DNA from 3 places in the Paenibacillus sp. FSL R7-277 genome. Region 3 is predicted to be linked to each of the others. Evidence: riboswitches for the same ligand, from Rfam matches in the RefSeq annotation. Region 3 holds a riboswitch; each other region holds the start of a gene.

Region 1 (4,982 bases), on a different contig from region 3:
CTCTCGCTGCTCTTCTGGGCGAAGAGCAGATTCGGCCCGCTGGACAGCACGCTGAATGAGCGGTCTGCCCGCCCTGACCGCGCTGCGGCAGCGGGTACCACCAGAAAATTGTCCCTGCCTTACAAGGGCAAGCAATGGGTTGTCCTTGGCTTGTTCATTCTGTTCTTCTTTCTCTATGTAGGCACTGAGATGAGCCTGGTGAATTTCATGCCGGCGATCTTCATCGCGAAGCTGGGCATGAGCGAGGCCGCGGCTGCGCTCACGGTGACCTTCTTCTGGCTTGCCATGTCGGCAGGTAGACTGTTCGCCGGTGTCATCGCCGAGAAGATTTCCTACCGCATCTATGTGCTCGTCAGCTGCTTTGCCGCTTTGCTGCTGCTTATTATTTTCCCGTTCGCCAGTCACCGGCTTGCCGCCTTTGCCATCATCCTGCTGCTTGGCCTGTTCATGTCCGGCATCTTCTCCATCGCGCTGGTCTTCTCCAGCAAGCTGCTGCCCGGCGCGGAAGAATCCACGCCGAGCATTATGATCGCCTCCGGCGGAATCGGCGGCGCGGTGCTGCCGCTGCTGACCGGCTGGTCCATGGATCATCTGCAGATCGCCCAGACCTCGGGACTTTTGGCCGCTTTTGCCGCGCTGTTATTCGTGCTGAGCGTAACCGCCTGGAGAATCGGGTAATTGTATACAACAAGGTCCATATTCTGTGAATAAGGATGGAACCCACACATGGCTGAACTGCATTCTGAGCCCACTCTGCATACCGCCTTGCTGCAATTCATTTTCCCCTTCTCCATCAAGGCCGAGGTCGATGAAGAGCTGATTGAGAGTTTACAGAAGGATGGATTTACGCGTTTTTTTCTTGAGAACAAGGAACTGGAGCATGCCTATTACGGAGAGAACCACTGTGTATCCCATGAGAAAATGGAGCGCAGCTATCTTCCGTTTGCCGCCCATGTCTTGTTTCCGCATGAGAAGGACAGGGATTCCTTCCGCCGCTTTTCCCGGGTGAGTGATCTGCTGTGCGGGCTGCAAATGCCCTTTCAGACGGTTCCCTTCCGCGTGCTGTCGACCGATGTGTTCCTCTGCCCGTTCGAGCTGGGCTTCCTGACGGTAAGAGTGGCTATTGAGGAAGAGAATCTCCCCTTCAGCATGGTGCTCGAATTCGCCGACCGGTTCCGCAACCTGGAGGATGTAAGCGTTCAGGATGAGCATACCTTCATCCATTGTCATAAGAAGTCTTTTGCCCGGGTGGAGGACTTCGTGTTCAGGCATCTGGCAGCCGGGCTGGAGCCGTATCTCGATCCTGCGGAGACGAATGGCAATTATTTCGAGACCCTGCCCTTCTTCGTCGATGAACGAATGCTGGTGCAGGCCTTCTACGGCGTTAATCTCCCTGAGGACGAGGAAGAGATCAGTGTCGAAATGCTCTACCGTGCCTCTCAGGTGGATGGTCTGACCATCGACGGCAGCCCGTACATGAGTGCAAGTGATCCGGATTATATCAAGCAGTACACCCGGGAGCATTGCTATAGCCGCTGGGGGCCGGACACCTACTATATGACCAATGAGCAGACCTTCTGCTGCGTGAGCCGGGCGAAGCCGGAGATTGCCGCAGGCCTGATCAGCCAGATGTACGGCGAATATTATTACGGAATGCTGCTGAGTATTTTTCATAAAATCGTGCTGCTGAAGCTCGCCAACCTCCACTCCCGGCTGCGCATCAACCACGATAACGACGAGATCGAGAATCTGATCTTCCTGATCAACAAATTCTCGGCCAAATTCTACTTCCTGGAGCTGATTTCGCAGTCGCAGGGGCGGGAGATTTTTTTTCAGCTGCGTAAGGTGTATGGCAATGATGCCCTGTTTGATGAGGTGAAAATGACCCTCAATGACCTGTTCCAGTATCAGGACAAATTCCAGGCCAAACGGCGGGATACGCTCCTGATGGTGCTCACCGTATTTACGGTCATCAGCGGAATATACGGGATGAATCAGGTCATCGAGGATCTGAAGGGCCAGATTGACTGGAGCAAAATGCTGGAGTACTCCGTGTTCGAGTATCTGGCTCTGTTCCTGACCTTCTCGGGGATCACCGTCAGTGTCGGCTTAACGCTGAGAGAGATCTGGAACGGCATCCGCAGCCGCCGCAAGAAGCGGCATTATACGAGGGATTAAGACACAGAGGGTGGACAATGTCGAAGCTGCCGTCTATAATACACCGTAAGAACATAGCAATACCCGTGAACTTTATAGAACCAGGGGTGCTGGAATTGGCCGGCTGAGATTGTATCCCACAAGATACTGACCCTTATACCTGATCTGGATAATGCCAGCGTAGGAATCTTCATTCGGCACAGTGCCTTAAGCGGTACTGAAGCTGAATTCCCCTCACGCAAGTAACTGGCGTCCCGATCTTCGGGACGCTTTTTTGATTCTAAGGATGTACAGGAATAGGGTTTCTGTAAGCTCTGAAGACCAGGGGTTGCTGGAAGGAGAGAGAAAGAGAAATGGGAGTCAAAAAAACAGTAATGCTGCTGCTCAGTTCCATGCTGGTTCTCACGGTCGCGGGATGTGGCGGCGGGAACAACAGCGGCAATGCGGGGGCCAGTGCACCTGCTGCCGGGAACAGTACGGCTGCACCTGATGCAACCGCAGCTGCACCCACGGATGCACCTAAGGCGCTGACCCCGGTCAAGATTGCCCTGGACTGGACGCCGAACACGAATCATACCGGCCTGTATGCAGCCAAGGAGCTGGGCTATTACGCGGAGGAAGGTCTTGACGTACAGATTGTACAGCCAGGCGCTGCCGGGTCGGATACAATGGTCACTTCCGGCGAAGCCCAGTTCGGCATCAGCGCCCAGGAGGCGCTGACCCTGGCCCGCCTGCAGGATGTGCCGCTGGTGTCGATTGCTGCAATCATTCAGCATAATACCTCGGGCTTTGCGGCTCCGAAGGACCGCAATATTAAGACGCCGAAGGATTTTGAAGGCAAAACGTACGGAGGCTGGGGCTCCCCTGCAGAGCAGGCTGCCATGAAAGCCATTATGGACCCCGAAGGCGGGGATGTCTCCAAGGTGAAGCTGGTGAATATCGGCGAAGCGGACTTTTTCACAGCCGTGAAGCGGGATATTGACTTCGCCTGGATCTTCTATGCCTGGACCGGGGTGGAAGCCGAGCTGCGCGGGGAGCCGCTGGATATGCTCTATCTTAAGGATTATGCGCCGCAGCTGGATTACTACACACCGGTGCTGACCACCAGCGAGAAGGAGATCGCCGAGCACCCTGAAGTGGTGAAGGCCTTCCTTAAGGCTACGTCCAAGGGGTATCAGTACGCTATCGATAACCCGGAAGAAGCCGCGACGGTCTTGTCCGATGCTGTACCTGATCTGGACCCCAAGCTGGTGCTGGCCAGCCAGAAATGGCTTAGCCCGAAATACAAGGACGACGCCCCGCGCTGGGGTGAGCAGAAGCTTGAGATCTGGAAGAATTACGCCGACTGGATGTACGGCCTGAAGCTGCTGGATAAGCCGCTGGATGCGGAGAGTACGTTTACGAATGAATTTTTGCCGGAATCATAATGAACCCGCATGGCGGGAATCTTATACTTAACTTGGAGAGGAAGGATTCATCATGGCTAATACACTGCTCAGCATTCAGGTAATTCCGAAGACACCGAACAACGAGGATTCCATCCCTTACGTGGACAAGGCTATAGAGGTGATTCAAAAGTCAGGCGTGAAGCATCAGGTGAATCCGCTGGAGACCACGATGGAAGGCGAGCTGTCCGAGCTGCTGGATATTGTGCGTGATATGCATGAGGCGCTGATCGCTTCCGGCAGTCCTAGTGTCATCTCACAGATCAAGATCGCCCATAATCCGGGCGGCATCAGCATGGAGAAGCTGACGGAGAAATACCGGCCGTGAGAAGCACCTGGAAGCTAGTGTGGCCGCCCTTTGTGGCGGTCCTCTTTTTTGTCGGGATATGGCAGCTATCGGTCATGCTGTTCGACATCCCGGCTTACCAGCTGCCCAGCCCCGCGGATATCGCGCGTGAGACGAAGAATAACGCCTCCGGGATCTGGGAGCACACCGCCGCCACGCTGCGGTTGACCCTGATCGGCTTCCCGGTCGGCACTGGCATCGGCCTGCTCACCGCCTTGCTGCTGCATCTGCTGCCCTGGATCAAGCGAGCGCTCTATCCGCTGCTGATCCTCAGCCAGAATGTGCCCTCCATTGCGCTTGCCCCGCTGCTGATTATCTGGTTCGGTTTCGGCCTGCTGCCCAAAATCATCCTGATCACCCTCGTCTGCTTCTTCCCTGTGGCTGTTGCGACTATGGGCGGGCTGACGCAAAGCGACCGGGTAATGCTGAATTATATGAAGATGGCCGGTGCAGGCAAGTGGCAGATCTTCACCAAGCTGGAGCTTCCCGGCTCGCTGCCCTCCCTGTTCTCCGGGCTCAAAATCTCCGCCACTTATGCGGTGATGGGCGCAGTGGTGGCCGAGTGGATCGGCGCCGACAAAGGGATCGGCTACTATATGCTGCTGCAGAAGTCCTCTTACCGTGCGGACCGGATGTTCGTGGCCATCGCTATTATCGTGCTGCTGAGTCTCGTATTATTCGCGCTCATTGCCCTCCTGGAGAGATGGCTGGTGCGCTGGAAGCCGCGCAAGGAAGCTTAATGCCACGGGAGGATATCCCAACACGGAAGTACTTATAATCAACTGAAGGAGGTTACGCGAAGTGTCTGAGCTTACGAGGATTGAACTGGAGAAGGCGGACGGAGACGGACGCCTGGGTACACGGAGTGTGCCGCCTGCGCTCGAAGTCAGCGGCATCAGCAAGTCGTTCAAGCACCGCCGCCGGGAGACACAGGTGCTGAATCAGGTGTCCCTGACCGTGGAGCCGCAGGAATTCGTCTCCATTGTCGGCCCGTCCGGCTGCGGCAAAAGCACGCTGTTCCACATTATCGGCGG
Region 2 (4,982 bases), on a different contig from region 3:
CAGCTTCAGCCGTGAGCGGCTGCTGTATTGCTCCGGGGTCACTAGTGACAATTGATTCAGGAACCCAATCTGGAAGCTGCCCGGACCTTGGGCTTCAGCCGCCTCAGCGGCAAGCTCTGCTGCCACGCCGTAGAAGGAGAGGGCCTCGGCAGCCGCCTCAAGCACCTCCCCGCCGCTTACGGCAAGAAATGCACCCACCACAGCACTGAGCAGGCAGCCGGTTCCGGTCACCCGGGTCAGGATGGAGTGCCCGTTGCTGGCGATATAAGTGCGTTTGCCGTCTGTAATGATGTCTTCCTTGCCGGTGATAATTACGACACAGTTCAGCTTCTGCGCTGCTTTAATGGCTAGAGCTACTACATCGCCCTCGCCTGCTCCGGCATCCACGCCTTTGCTAGCCCAGCTCTCCCCGGCCACATTGGCAACCTCGGCCACATTGCCGCGCAGCGCAGTAAGCTGTAGCTCACTGAGCAGCTTAGCTGTAACATCCGTGCGGTAGGCGGTAGCACCGGCTCCAACGGGATCAAGCACGAGCGGTACATGGTGGCGGTTCGCAGCCTTCCCGGCCTCGATCATGGAAGCGATGGCAGCCTCATTCAGTGTGCCGATGTTCAGCACAACCGCGCCGGACATGGCGGCGACATCCGCTACTTCTTCAATGGCATCGGCCATGAACGGCGAAGCTCCCAGGGCCAGAAGCCCATTAGCTGTGAAGTTAGCGACTACGATATTCGTGATATTATGCACCAGCGGATTCGCCTGGCGTACTTTGGACAGATAAGACATATGAATTCCTCCTGAAAGATGTAATTAAAAATTAATAAAAGCATTCTTAACATCCACTTCGGCAGCCAGCAGACCGTTCTCGCTCAGCCACTGGTTCACCTTCTCCCATGATGCGCTGTCCTGATAGCCGAAGGGCTGGGAACCGGCATCCATCAGCGGCAGCAGGATCTCCAGACTGCGCTTCTCAATCGCTTCATCCAGTGGAGCGGTATCCTCCTGATGGGCAAGCAGAAGCTTCAGTGCTTCATCCGGGTGATCGGCTACATACTGCTGGCCTTTTCTGATCGCATCCACGAACTTCTGATAATAGCCTTGCGAATCCTGCAGTCCTTGCTCACTGGCGACCAGCACCAGCTCATAATAGTCCGGGACCCCGTAATCCACAGGATTGAAAGAGCGGACCGGATGGCCTTGCTGCTCCAGAATCAGCTGCTCATGATTGATGAATCCGCCCATAATGCCATCCACCCGTCCGGTGGAGAGAGCAGGAATCAGCTCATAGCCGACATCCACCAGCTTGAGGGAGGAAGGGTCCCCGCCATCGCTTTTGACCATCGTGTTCAGCATGGCTTCATACAACGGGACGGAGGAATATCCGGCTTGCTTGCCGGACAGCTCTCCGGGGCGGGTAATGCCGCTGTCTGCGGCTACCATAAGATGATTCAGCGGGTGGCGCACCAGCGCGGCAATCGACTTGACCGGAATCTGCTCCCCCCGTGCCATCAATACCTGCGGCTGGTAACTGAGTGCCAGGTCCACCTTTCCCGCAGCAACAAGCTTCAGCGCATCATTGGTATCGGCCGGCATCTGAATATCAACCTCCAGACCTTCCTCGGCGAAATAGCCTTCAGCCTCTGCCGCATACAAAAAAGAGTGGACAGCATTGGGATACCAGTCGAGCATAATCGTCAGCTTATGGACTGCGCCTTCGGCTCCAGTCCCAGCTTCAGAAGTGGCTGTAGTCCCCGCCGAAGAGCCGGAGGCTGCCGGACTGTTCGTATTGGTGCAGCCTGCCAGGACGGGCAGCATACAGAGCAGCAGAGCAGACAGTAGAACGGTTGGCCTTGAAATCGCATGGTGCAGATAACGGAAATAGCGGATAGTAGTCATGAATAACGTCCTCTTTTCTTCAGAATAATCTTCTCCAGTGCGGCGACAGCCAGAAACAGCAGGATACCGAGCACGGATAACAAGACAACAGCGGCGAACATCTTGGCACTCTGGAGATTCCCTGCCATTCTGCGGCTGAAATAGCCCAATCCCTGGCTGCCTCCAAGCCATTCCCCGATGGTTGCACCGATCACACAGTACACAGCCGACAGCTTCAGTCCGGAGAAAAAAGAGGGCAGGGCCAGCGGAACGCCCACCTTCCCGAGAATCTGCCAACGGTTCGCGCCATATGTCAGCAGCAGCTCCCGGTAGGCGTCCGTGTTCTTGGACAAGCCGTCATAGGTGCCGATGACCACCGGGAAGAAAGCGGTCAGGAAGACAACGGCGACCTTACTCCATAGGGTGTAGCCGAACCACATGATGAACAGGGGAGAGAGCGCGATCAGCGGAACCGTCTGGCTGATGATCAGCAGCGGGTACAGCGCCTTGGCCAGCGGACTGAACAGGTGCATGGCGACTCCCAGCAGGCAGCCGCAGACCACAGACAGTGCGAAGCCCGTGAGTACCTCAAGCAGTGTAGCCGGCAGATGCACCCCGAATAACAGGCGGCGTTCCTCCAGCAAGGCCTTGCAGACCGCAGACGGAGCCGGAAGAATGAAGGAAGGAACCAGGCCCAGCCGCGCTACAGTCTCCCAGACTGCAAGCGTCAGCAGGGCGAGCAGGGAAGCCGGACCGTAATGCTGGAGCAATCTTCTAGGAGCGGCGGTTCTCATATAGCTTCAGCTCCAATTCCTGGCGCAGGGCGGCGAACTGCGGTTGATAGTTCAGACTGTGATGACGCGGACGGGGGAGACCGGCTGGGAATTCCTGCATCCCGCCGCCACTGCCCGTCATTAGATAGATTCTGTCACTGAGCAGCAGAGCCTCCTCCAGATCATGGGTGATGAACAGCACCGTCTTGTCCAGCTCCGCCCATAACTCGAGCAGCCAGCGCTGCAGTGAGCGCTTGGTAATGGCATCGAGCGCCCCGAACGGCTCATCGAGAAGCAGCAGGTCATTCCCCGCCGCCACGGTGCGGAGGACCGCCACGCGCTGGCGCATCCCGCCGGACAGCTCCTGGGGATAAGCCCCTTCGGTTCCCTCTAGGCCGAAGCGTTGCAGCAGGGTACGAATCTCGGCCACGGCGGCCGCTTTGGGACGGCTGCGCTTGAGTTCCCAGGGCAGCAGACAATTGTCCATTACGGTCCGCCAAGGCAGGAGGAGATCCTGCTGCGGCATGTAGGCCACACTGCCCAGCCTCTTCGCTGCTGTAGCGGACTCGGCTCCGTTCAGCGTAATCCTGCCGTTGTCCGGCTCCAGCAGGCCGGCGATGATTTTGAACAAGGTGCTTTTGCCGCATCCGCTTCCGCCTACAACAGAAATGAATTCGCCGCGCTGCACATTCATGGATAGCTCTGAGAAGACGGGTGTCCGGGACGAACCGGTCCCGAAAGCATAGGATAGATTGCTAATGTTGATCATAAGACTATGTACGAAACCTCCCCGGATTGAAATAGAACCTGCGCGGAGCACAAAAAAGCCCCATTCATTCCCGGAGGCAATGAATGGGGCGGAAGGTACAGTCGGCTGCGGCCCTGTGACGGGAACCACTGATACATTCTGCTCCACTTCCCTCCGCTGGTATGATCCAGATCAGGTTCAAAGGGTCCGGAGCTTAAGCTCCGTCTCAGTCGGCCGACTCCCCTAGTGAATAATATTGCTATTGAATTCGTAATTGCTACTTAATATACCACAAATTCCCCTCTTGTAAAGAGCAGGCGGTCAGCGCTTCGCCAGACCGGTCACGAACAAGGTGACGATGCCCCGGGAGATGTCCAGTTTGGAGGAGTGGTGCCGCTTTTGCTCATACAGGTACAGATCTGGGCTGAGGACAGAGATTAAGGCCGTGGCCGCAAAGGCAGGATCAATGTCAATAATCTCACCGCCCTCCGCAGCACGCTGCAGCAGCTCTGTCATCATCACCCCCAGCCGCTGAAAAAAAGGATGCTCAAACTGGGTCAGCTGCTTCTTACCGGTGAACTCGGCTTTGATCATATTCAGCAGCTCAGCATACTGCTCAATGAAATCGGCAATCTGCTCAATGCTGCTCTGCAGCTGAGCGAGAGCCGGAGCTTCACCGGCACTGGCAGCCACCTGCTGCTCCAGCCCGGACAGGAATTGATCTGCGCTGCCCTTCAGCAGTGCAGAACAGATCTCACCCTTGTCCGTGAAGCGGCGGTACAGGGAGCCTTGTCCTATGCCTGCCCGCTTGGCAATGCTGTACATGCTGACTGCCTCAAGTCCGCTCTCGGTGAACAACTGGCGTGCAGCTTCAAGAATCCGCTGTACATAAGGATCGGCGGACTCGGGCGGAGCGGATTCTTTGGCTTGCGGAGCTGAGCGCGGGAGCTGTGCAGCATCGGTGTCTGGCTTTTTCATGAGAACCCCTTTCAGAAATAAATCAGCGATTTACAGAAAAATAAATAAAAGAATTGACACAACGGACAATTGTCCGTAGACTATGAATTGCACTTACGGACAGTTGTCCGTTCACTCATTATATAGAACAATCTGCCCGCAGGTCAATGTAGAACGCGGACAGCTCAGGAGGAGAAGAGACATGGATCAGACCTTGAAGCAGGAAGCCGATTTCCGGCTGTCCAGCATTCTGGTTCCGCTGCTGGCCATTATTGCCGGAGTATTTATGGTTGTGCTGGACAGTACGGCGATGAATGTAGCCTTGTCCAGGCTGGTGGTGGATTTCAAGACGGACCTGCATACGCTGCAGTGGGTAGTTACCGGATATATGCTGGCTCAGGCTTCAGTTATTCCGCTGTCAGGCTGGCTGTCTGACCGGTTCGGGGCCAAGACGGTCTTCCTGACGGCGGTAATTGTGTTTACGATAGGTTCGATTCTGTGTGCTACACCAAGCAGCGCCGAATGGCTGATTGTTTTCCGGGTCATTCAGGGACTTGGCGGCGGCTGTGTGCTCCCTGTCGGGATGGCCTATGTGTACAGACTGGCTCCCAAAAGTAAGGTTGGCGTTG
Region 3 (4,982 bases):
TAACATCGCTTGCGGGGTTGAATTCGCCTAAGTAAGGCCGGAATCTGGGAGTCGACAGCCCGATTTCGCATTCCGGGTACTTGTCCTGCAGATATCTCGCATGCAGCGCAGTGGCCAGCGCCTCCTGGCGCCATTCGTACATGCCAAGCAGGGCTCCGATATTCACCGAACGGAACCCGGCTTGACAGCCCCGTTCGGGAGCGTCCAGACGGTTGCGGTAGACGCGTTTGGGTCCTTTTACATGCAGCGCACGATAAGTTTCCTGATGGTAGACCTCCTGATAGAGCGTCAGACCGTCCACGCCAGCTTCTCTGAGCTCAGCATATTCTGCTGTCGAGAGCGGATTCACTTCAATGCTGACGGAGGCAAAATAGCGGCGCAGCACATTCACGCAGTCCCTCACATAACCGGCCGGACTGTCCCTGCGGGATTCTCCGGTCAGAATCAGAATGTGGCGCAGGCCTGTGGCTGCGATGGTCTCCGCTTCCCGGGCGACCTGCTCCAGCGTCAGTTTTTTGCGCGGAAAATCATAAATAGAACTGAAGCTGCAATACGTGCAGTGATTCACGCAATAATCAGCCAGGTACATCGGTGTAAACAGTTGCATCACATGGCCGAAATGCGTACGCGTTAAGCGGTGCGCCTTCTGCGCCATCTCCTCCAGATAAGGCTCCGCTGCCGGTGACAACAGTGCCATCAGCCCCTCTTCATCGACCTGCTCTGCACGAAGCGCACGCTTCACATCCACTGCCGTATACCGGCTCCATAACGTCCCGTAAGGAAGCTGCTCCAGCCGGGTCATCGTCTCATAAAAGCTCATAACCGTTCTCTCCTTCCTATTCCATCTGTCAGGCCAAGAACCCGGTCAACGGTGAAGAGGCTGCCGCCGTCTCTTCCACAGGCCCCAGTCCGGCGAGATGAGCCTTGCGCCCTGCGGCTACCGCGTCACGGAAGGCTTCTGCCATCAGCAGCGGATCCGAGGCGGTGGCAATCGCTGTATTAAGCAACACCGCTGCGGCCCCCATCTCCATCGCCTCAGCCGCCTCGGACGGTCTGCCGATTCCGGCATCCACGATCACCGGCAGATTCGTCTCGGAGATCAGAATCCGGATCAGTTCCTTGGTCTGCAGTCCGCGGTTGGACCCGATCGGCGCTCCCAGCGGCATCACGGCCGCAGCCCCCGCTGCCTTCAACCGCAGGGCGGCGGACAGGTCAGGACTCATATACGGAAGCACCACGAAGCCCTCTGCTGCAAGGATCTCGGTCGCCCGGATGGTCTCCATATTATCCGGCAGCAGATATTTCTGGTCGTTGATGACCTCAATCTTCACCCAGTTCCCCAGCCCCGCCGATCTCGCCAGCCGGGCAATCCGTACTGCTTCCTCTGCGGTGCGCGCACCGGAGGTATTAGGCAGTAAGGTCATATGGGAAGGAATATGGCTGACAATATTGTCACTGCTCTCCGGGTCCACCCGGCGCAGAGCAACGGTAATGACCTGTGAGCCTGATCGCGTAATCACCTCGGGAATGAGGGTGTTGCGGCTGTATTTTCCGGTACCAATGAACAGTCTGCTGGTTAGAGTCACTCCGCCAATCATCAATGGATCTTGCATGTTAACGCCTCCTGGGATAAGTCTTCGTGTTCAGCCTCCGCCTACAAAATGAACCAGCTCCACCCGGTCCCCCTCACTGAGCAGTGTCTCTCCATAAACCTCTCTGCCAGCAAGCTCACCATTCAGCTCGACAATCACCAGCTTACCGGCCCACTCGGGCCGGGAGAGCAGATCCTCCAGTGTCCGGCAGCTCTCTTCGATTCTTTGCCTCTTCCCGTTAACGGTCACATTCATGCCTGTTCACCTCCTGCTGTGCCTTGTGATTGTGCCATTTCCAGCGCTTCAGCCAGCTCTGCTGCCCTGTGGACCGCTTCCCTGTAAGCCCGGGCCGCTGCCACCGGGTCCGGGGCTCCGCAGATCCCCGACATGACAGCAATGCCAGCCGCCCCTTGGGTCAGCACCGCTCCGGCATTACCCGGGGTAATCCCTCCAAGCGCAATCAGCGGGATGCGGCTCCAGCGGACAGCCTCGGCCAGTTGCGCAAGTCCCCGTGCCTGCTGCCCCGGCTTGCAAGCTGTCGGGAAAACATGCCCGTAGAGGCAGAAGTCTGCTCCCCGCCTTCCAGCCTCCGCCGCCTCTTCCCGCGAGTGTACCGATCTGCCGATCCGCAGGTCCGGTGCAAGCCTGCGTGCTGCGGCTGGCGGAAGGCTATGCCAGCCTAACTGTACACCACCTACCCCGGCGGCCAGGGCAACATCGATCCGGTCATTTATGACCAGCTTCGAAGGCGGAACCCCGGCCTGAAGCATCTGCTGCGCCGCCGCCAGCAGTTCGCGGGCGGACATGGCTTTTTCCCGGAGATGGATATAATCCACCATGGGATGTACCGCCGCAGCCAGCTCCGCAAGCTTCTCAGGGTGGAGCCGCCCGTCTGAGATGACATGAATTTCGTACAACGCCTTTCCCCCTCCTGTCTGTCCCAGCTCACACTACACCTCTCCACAACACAAAAAAGACCGCCCCCGTAAAGGAAGCAGTCTGGAATAGAAACAGGAATACCGGTACTGACCGTATACCCCCGCTGCAATATTCGTTCTCCACTTCCCTACGCTGGTATAACCCAGATCAGGTTCAAAGGGTCCGAGCAGATACGCCCGTCTCAGCCTTGCGGCTCCCCTAGTGATCGTTCTATGCTATTGTTTGGCCTTGCTTTTTGTATATTAGCATATAATTCCTGTTAGAGCTATTCTTTCGTAGATTTTACTTCAATTACAAAAGCCACGGATGAACTCCCTTCTGAAAATTTACCATCCTCGGATGTCCAGAATGCTGATATGCCGTAGTAATAAACGCCTTGTTCTTTTGGAGCATTAAAAGAGCCGTTCTTCAATGGAATTTGCACTTCTTTATCATCGACAAATTGCTGAACGGTTAACCCGCCGGGTGCCGGTTTATAAGTAAAAGCAACATTGATCCCCCCCTCAGGGGCTATAACAGTGGGAGTAACCCCCTGTACCATGGATTGTCCTCCTACATAATCCGCACATCCTAATTTTCCCCAGCAATAGCTGCCTTGGGTAACCGGAATTTGGGTTTTCCCGGAAGTAACAAGGGGTAGCGGCGGCGATTCCTGTGTAATTCTAATCCCAATGCTTTTTGCATTTCCTTCCAATCTTGTATTTGCCACAAGTCTCCCTGCAAAAGGAGTCAAATAAATGAAGACTACCAGAAAAACTAAAATCCCCGCTGCAGATAGAATGAATCCTTTTTTTCTAAGCATCCCAATCCCCTATTCATATCAAATTATCTAAATAGACGGAATTATATTGTAATAGTTACAAGCGCTGAAAAAAAGCCTGCCGGCAAGCGGTTAGGCTTTTTTAAAATAAAATTTATATGTTGCACACGTGCCGATTAAAGAATCTGCATCCAGATCTTATTCTGCACCCATTATCCGTTGACAACCTCGCCGCCATTCACATGTATCACCTGTCCGCTCACATAGGAGGAATCGTCCGAGGCCAGGTATACATACGCCGGTGCCAGCTCTTCAGGCTGCCCCGGGCGCTTCATCGGCTGGGTGCCGCCGAACTCACTGACCTTCTTCGCGTCAAAGGTGGACGGAATCAGCGGGGTCCAGATCGGTCCGGGCGCTACCGCGTTCACGCGGATGCCCTTATCGGCCAGATTCATTGACAGCGAACGGGTGAAGCTGAGAATGGCTCCTTTGGTGGACGAATAGTCCAGCAGCTGCGGGCTGCCGCGATACGCCGTGATGGAAGTCGTGTTAATGATCGTAGCGCCTTTTTTAAGATGAGGCATAGCTGCCTTCGTCAGGTAGAACATGGAGAAAATATTCGTCCGGAACGTACGCTCCAGCTGCTCCGCTGTAATGTCCTCAATATGGTCCTGCGGATGCTGCTCCGCCGCATTGTTGATCAGGATGTCAAGCTTGCCGAGTCCTTCAACCGTTTGACGAATCAAGCTCTGACAGAAGCATTCGTCCCCGATATCCCCGGCGATCAGAATACACGTTCTGCCCTCCTGCTCCACCTGGCGTTTGGTCTCTTCCGCATCCTCATGCTCGTTCAAGTAGGAGATCACCACATCCGCGCCCTCCTTGGCAAAATGAACGGCAACCGCACGCCCGATCCCGCTGTCGCCTCCCGTAATGAGTGCAGCCTTGCCCAGCAGCTTGCCTGCTGCCTTGTACGCCGGTGTCTCAAACTCCGGGAGCGGGTTCATCTCACTCTCAATTCCCGGGCGCTGATCCTGTACCTGCGGGGGCAGAGTTTTGACAGGTTGTTTGTTAGTGTCTGGCATAATCCATTCTCCTTTCGCTGTCCACAGTATTGTTGATTAATCATGTTAGCATGGCTTAAGGTCTGGTGTTTATGCATCAGGCAGTGTGCCTGCTTGACTGTACGTTATGTTACTTACCACACTTGGCAGCCGCCCAAACAGCCAATCTTCATTCAACGGTGCCTATATCGGAACGGTAGTACGGTAAGCAACGAACGTTTCCAAAAAGAATATTATCTATATCCGCTAAGGGGAATGTCCTATACTTTGTGGGGAACCACGGCAAGATCGTATCGAAATCATACTAGCAGGAGGTTTACAAAATGAACGCAAGAATCACACTATCTCCGGTCACCCCGGACGATATCGATTTCATCACAGAACTGGAGACCAACACCGCCCTCTGGCCCTTCGAGGATATGATTCCAACTGACAAGGAGGGCGTCCGGAAGACTGTGGCGGAACGAATCGATAGCGATTGGCATAGACAATTCCTGATAAGGCTGGCTTCCCCGGAGGCAACCCCTGTAGGGGAAGTGCATATACACTGGTACGTAAAAGAGCGCGAGAGCTGGGAGTTGGGCTACAGCCTGTTCCCTGAATACCGGGGGCAAGGCTACGGCACCG

What was found. A riboswitch is a leader RNA that binds a small molecule or an ion and turns the genes downstream of it on or off. The one in region 3 is predicted to bind thiamine pyrophosphate.
Region 1: linked by a shared signal. The riboswitch ahead of C173_RS31160 (ABC transporter substrate-binding protein) and the one ahead of C173_RS13500 (thiamine phosphate synthase) in region 3 are both predicted to bind thiamine pyrophosphate.
Region 2: linked by a shared signal. The riboswitch ahead of C173_RS23450 (ABC transporter ATP-binding protein) and the one ahead of C173_RS13500 (thiamine phosphate synthase) in region 3 are both predicted to bind thiamine pyrophosphate.

The regions. Positions count from the first base shown of each region.
Region 1 covers NZ_ASPX01000119.1:70,462-75,443, forward strand. The annotation lists gene C173_RS31150 (MFS transporter) at 1-678, shown strand, start outside; gene C173_RS31155 (hypothetical protein) at 727-2,178, shown strand; TPP riboswitch at 2,251-2,361, shown strand; gene C173_RS31160 (ABC transporter substrate-binding protein) at 2,511-3,584, shown strand; gene C173_RS31165 (thiamine-binding protein) at 3,637-3,930, shown strand; gene C173_RS31170 (ABC transporter permease) at 3,927-4,688, shown strand; gene C173_RS31175 (ABC transporter ATP-binding protein) at 4,768-4,982, shown strand, end outside.
Region 2 covers NZ_ASPX01000080.1:304,918-309,899, reverse strand. The annotation lists gene thiM (hydroxyethylthiazole kinase) at 1-792, opposite strand, end outside; gene C173_RS23460 (ABC transporter substrate-binding protein) at 811-1,896, opposite strand; gene C173_RS23455 (ABC transporter permease) at 1,893-2,669, opposite strand; gene C173_RS23450 (ABC transporter ATP-binding protein) at 2,650-3,417, opposite strand; TPP riboswitch at 3,549-3,651, opposite strand; gene C173_RS23445 (TetR/AcrR family transcriptional regulator) at 3,718-4,374, opposite strand; gene C173_RS23440 (DHA2 family efflux MFS transporter permease subunit) at 4,556-4,982, shown strand, end outside.
Region 3 covers NZ_ASPX01000035.1:23,645-28,626, forward strand. The annotation lists gene thiH (2-iminoacetate synthase ThiH) at 1-820, opposite strand, end outside; gene C173_RS13490 (thiazole synthase) at 849-1,613, opposite strand; gene thiS (sulfur carrier protein ThiS) at 1,644-1,847, opposite strand; gene C173_RS13500 (thiamine phosphate synthase) at 1,844-2,509, opposite strand; TPP riboswitch at 2,639-2,741, opposite strand; gene C173_RS34220 (hypothetical protein) at 2,797-3,333, opposite strand; gene C173_RS13510 (SDR family oxidoreductase) at 3,504-4,376, opposite strand; gene C173_RS13515 (GNAT family N-acetyltransferase) at 4,679-4,982, shown strand, end outside.